2 regions of the Streptomyces sp. NPDC012466 genome follow, and region 1 is predicted to be linked to the other one. Evidence: riboswitches for the same ligand, from Rfam matches in the RefSeq annotation. Region 1 holds a riboswitch; the other holds the start of a gene.
The links. A riboswitch is a leader RNA that binds a small molecule or an ion and turns the genes downstream of it on or off. The one in region 1 is predicted to bind glycine.
Positions count from the first base shown of each region.

Region 2: linked by a shared signal. The riboswitch ahead of gcvP (aminomethyl-transferring glycine dehydrogenase) and the one ahead of gcvT (glycine cleavage system aminomethyltransferase GcvT) in region 1 are both predicted to bind glycine.

Region 1 covers NZ_JBIBEQ010000009.1:278,768-281,151, reverse strand. The annotation lists gene gcvH (glycine cleavage system protein GcvH) at 1-31, opposite strand, end outside; gene gcvT (glycine cleavage system aminomethyltransferase GcvT) at 135-1,304, opposite strand; glycine riboswitch at 1,414-1,513, opposite strand; gene ACFY9E_RS31240 (AAA family ATPase) at 1,736-2,384, shown strand, end outside.
Region 2 covers NZ_JBIBEQ010000005.1:634,514-636,897, reverse strand. The annotation lists gene ACFY9E_RS22020 (DNA polymerase IV) at 1-502, shown strand, start outside; gene ACFY9E_RS22015 (PRC-barrel domain-containing protein) at 421-795, opposite strand; glycine riboswitch at 908-1,002, shown strand; gene gcvP (aminomethyl-transferring glycine dehydrogenase) at 1,178-2,384, shown strand, end outside.

The DNA.
Region 1 (2,384 bases):
TGCTGTAGCGCAGCTTTTCGGGGTTGCTCATGGCCTGGATTCTCCTGTACGCGCGGGAGTGCTGTGAAAGGGGGGACTACTGGTGAGCTGGGACGACGGGCAGGGGGTCGCTGCCGCGGCCCTCCGGCCAGTGTCTACTTCTGGCGCTTGTAGAACGGCAGCGCCACGACCTCGTACGGCTCGTGACTGCCCCGGATGTCCACGCCCACGCCGCTCGTGCCGGGCGCGGCATGCGCGGGATCGACGTACGCCATCGCGATCGGCTTGCCGAGGGTGGGGGAGGGGGCACCGGAGGTGACCTCGCCGATCACCTGGCCGCCGGCGACGACCGCGTACCCGGCGCGCGGGACCCGCCGGCCCTCGGCGACGAGGCCGACCAGGACCCGCGGGGGGTTCTGCTCGGCCCGGGCGGCCGCCTCGCGCAGGGCCTCGCGCCCCACGAAGTCGCCCTCCTTCTCGAACTTCACCACCCGGCCGAGCCCGGCGTCGAAGGGGGTCAGGGAGGTCGACAGCTCGTGCCCGTACAGCGGCATGCCCGCTTCCAGGCGCAGCGTGTCACGGCAGGACAGCCCGCACGGGACCAGGCCGACGCCCTCGCCGGCCTTGGTCAGGGCCTGCCACAGCTCGACCGCGTGCTCCGGCTTCACGAACAGCTCGAAGCCGTCCTCGCCGGTGTAGCCGGTGCGGGCGATCAGGGCCGGGACGCCCGCGACCGTGCCGGGCAGACCGGCGTAGTACTTCAGGCCGTCCAGGTCGGCGTCCGTGAGCGACTTCAGGATGCCGGGGGACTCAGGGCCCTGCACGGCGATCAGCGCGTAGGCGTCGCGGTCGTCGCGCACCTCGGCGTCGAAACCGGCGGCGCGCTCGGTCAGCGCGTCCAGGACGACCTGGGCGTTGGAGGCGTTGGCGACGACCATGTACTCGGTCTCGCCCAGCCGGTAGACGATCAGGTCGTCCAGGATGCCGCCGTCGGCCCGGCAGATCATGGTGTAGCGGGCGCGGCCCGGCTTCACACCACCGATGTTGCCCACCAGGGCGAAGTCGAGCAGGGCGGCGGCCTGCGGTCCGGTGACGGTGATCTCACCCATGTGGGAGAGGTCGAACAGCCCGGCCTTCGTGCGCACGGCGGTGTGCTCGTCGCGCTCGGAGCCGTAGCGCAGGGGCATGTCCCAGCCGGCGAAGTCGGTCATCGTCGCGCCGAGCGAACGATGCAGGGCATCGAGCGCGGTGTGACGGAGTTCTCCTGTACTGCTCACAGTCGGTCGTCTCCAAGGGCAATGACGGGCGAGGTCGTTCCTCCCCATCTGTCATCGGAACCTGAGAGGTTCGCCATGACCGCGCCGGTCCATGGCTTGCACCTTGGGTGGGGCCACGCCCTGCCGAGACAGGGGAAGGCCCGCTTTTCAGATGTGCCTCGCCCGCGCGGTAACGGGGCCTGAGAGATTCAAGGGAGGGACTTGCTCCTTCGGCGCCCCAGCTCTTGCGGTGCTGGGGACTCTCCCGCGCGGATTCAAACGGCCGGTATGCAGTTGGCGCGCACATCATTGCACGCATCCTTCCGGTGCGGCAGGGGGACCTTTCACAGGGAGTGCACGAGTCCCGCCCGCCGGACTCCGCGACCTGTAGCAGCCCTGTTGCAGGACGCGGACGCAAATGAGAGGCCTGCGGCATTACCTTCTCTTTACACTCGGCGGGGATGGGACTCCGTACCTGGCCCCAGGGGAGGACGATCACGGTGAACAGGACCACCGCGTACGCGACGACGGGCATCGCGCTGCCCGAGCAGCCGGCCGCCGCTCCGGTCCGGGCGGTCCGCGCCCCGGTGCCGGCGCCGGTCGTCCGCGATCTGCGCGACCGCGCCGGACGCGGCCCACGCGCGCTGCTGTTCGGCCCCCGCGACCTCGTCGTGGTCACGGGCCTGCCCGGCAGCGGCAAGTCCACGCTGATGCGGCGCACCGTGCCGGACCGGCGGATCGACTCCCAGGACACCCGCGACCGCTGGGAGCGCCGCATGCCGCGCGCCCTGCCGTACGCGCTCTACCGCCCGCTCGTCCGCCTCGCCCACTACGCCGGGCTGCGCCGCGCCCTGCGCACGGGCGAGGGCCTCGTCGTGCACGACTGCGGCACCCAGGCCTGGGTCCGCCGCTGGCTGGCCCGTGAGGCCCGACGCCGGGGCGGCATGCTCCACCTGCTGCTGCTCGACGTCACCGCCGAGCAGGCGCTGGCCGGCCAGCGCGACCGGGGCCGCGGCGTCTCGCGCTACGCGTTCCTGCGCCACCGCGCGGCGAGCACCCGCCTGCTGCGCGCGGTGGAGCGCGGCGACCTCCCCGCCGGCTGCGGCTCGGCCGTCCTCGCCGACCGGGACGCGGCCGACACCCTCCGCA
Region 2 (2,384 bases), on a different contig from region 1:
GGAGGCGGCGGCCCGATTGCTGTACTCGGTCGACACCACGGGCGGGGTGCGGCTGCTCGGGGTGGGGGTCAGCGGGCTCGCCGACTACACGCAGGAGGACCTGTTCGCGCAGGCGGCGGGGGAGCGGACGGTCGCGCAGGGCCCGGTCGAGGAGCACGTGGCGACGCCGGCCGAGGAGCAGCCGGCGCTCGCCGAGCGCAGATGGCCCGCCGGGCACGACGTGCGGCACGCCGAGTTCGGGCACGGCTGGGTGCAGGGCAGCGGCCTGGGGCGGGTCACCGTGCGGTTCGAGACGCCCTCCTCGGAGCCGGGGCGCGTGCGGACCTTCCGGGTCGACGATCCGGATCTGGAGGCGGCGGATCCGTTGCCGTTGGTGTTACGGGAGCCGGACGGGGGAGGCGCGGTGCCCGGCGCGGGGGGTCACGCGGTTTCGTCGGTGCCCGCCAGCTTGCCGAAGTCGTGGTCCGGGAGCGGGGGCGGGGCGGCGACGTCGAGACCGTAGTGGTGGTAAAGCTGCAGTTCCTGATCGGGGGAGAGGTGGCGGCCCACGCCGAAGTCGGGGGCGTCCTTGATCAGGGCGCGCTCGAAGGGGACGTGGAGGGCGCCGTCGATCAGTTCACTGGGCTCCAGGGGGACGAAGGCGTCCCTGCTGAACAGGCCGGTCCGTATGGCCGCCCACTCCGGCTCGCCGGTGGCGTCGTCGAGGTAGACCTCGTCGATCGTGCCGATCCTGGTCCCGTTGCGGTCGAACGCCTTGCGGCCGATCAGGTTGCGCGGATCGATATCGGTTCGCACGGGCCCTCCACTGGTCGCACCTCATCCGTAAGCACTACAAAACGGCACAAGCGGGGATGCGGCCACTCGAAGGTTCGTGCGTTGACCGCGCTGGTACGCTGGCAGCGGCTGTTGACCCCGTGCGGGAGAGTCCTCCAGACGTCATGGAGGCGCCGAAGGAGCAAATCCTCCCCGGAATCTCTCAGGCTCACGTACCGCACGGACGAGGTCACTCTGGAAAGCAGGGCGGGTGTCGACGGCTTCCGCTCTCACCGACGGTGAAAACCGGAGGCCTTCGGGCGATCCGGTGAAGCTCTCAGGTTGAGATGACAGAGGGGGAGGCCGTTCGGGTACCCGTGCCGTGGTGCCCCTCGAAGGTCGTGTCGACCAGGAGGCCTCCGTAATGACCGCCCACCGCATTCCGCTCTCCGAGCTCGAAGAGGCAGTCCCCTTCGCGCAGCGCCACATCGGCCCCGATCACGAGGCCTGCGCCAAGATGCTCGCGCACGTCGGCTACGGCTCGCTGGACGAGCTCACCGCCGCCGCGGTCCCGGCCGTGATCGCGAGCGCCGAGGCACTGGACCTGCCGGGCGCCCGCAGCGAGGCCGAGGTGATCGCCGAGCTGCGCTCCCTCGCCGACCGCAACCAGGTCCTCGACTCCATGATCGGCCTCGGCTACTACGGCACGTTCACGCCGCCGGTCATCCTGCGCAACGTGATGGAGAACCCGTCCTGGTACACGGCCTACACGCCGTACCAGCCGGAGATCTCGCAGGGCCGGCTCGAAGCGCTGCTCAACTTCCAGACGATGGTCGCGGACCTGACCGGGCTGCCGACCTCCGGTGCCTCGCTGCTCGACGAGGGCACCGCGGCCGCCGAGGCCATGGCGCTGTCGCGGCGCCTGGGCAAGAACAAGAAGGGCCTGTTCCTGGTCGACGCGGACGCGCTGCCGCAGACCATCGCCGTGATCCGGACCCGGGCGGAACCGACGGGCGTCGAGGTGGTCGTCGCCGACCTCGGCGACGGCATCCCCGCCGGGATCGCCGAGCGCGAGATCAACGGCGTGCTGATCCAGTACCCGGGCGCCTCCGGTGCCGTGCGCGACATCAAGCCGGTCATCGACCGGGCGCACGAGCTCGGCGCGCTCGTCACCGTCGCCGCCGATCTGCTGGCGCTGACGCTGCTGAAGTCGCCCGGTGAGCTCGGAGCGGACATCGCGGTCGGGACGACGCAGCGCTTCGGTGTGCCCATGGGATTCGGCGGCCCGCACGCCGGTTACATGGCGGTCCAGGACAAGATGGCGCGCAGCCTGCCCGGGCGGCTCGTCGGCGTGTCCGTGGACGCCGACGGGAACAAGGCCTACCGGCTGGCGCTGCAGACGCGTGAGCAGCACATCCGCCGTGAGAAGGCCACCAGCAACATCTGCACCGCTCAGGTGCTGCTCGCCGTCATGGCCGGCATGTACGCCGTCTACCACGGCCCGGAGGGGCTGAAGGGCATCGCGCGGCGCACCCACCGGTACGCCACGGTCCTCGCGGCCGGGCTGGCGAACGGCGGTGTCGAGGTCGTGCACGGCTCCTACTTCGACACCCTGACCGTGCGTGCCGAGG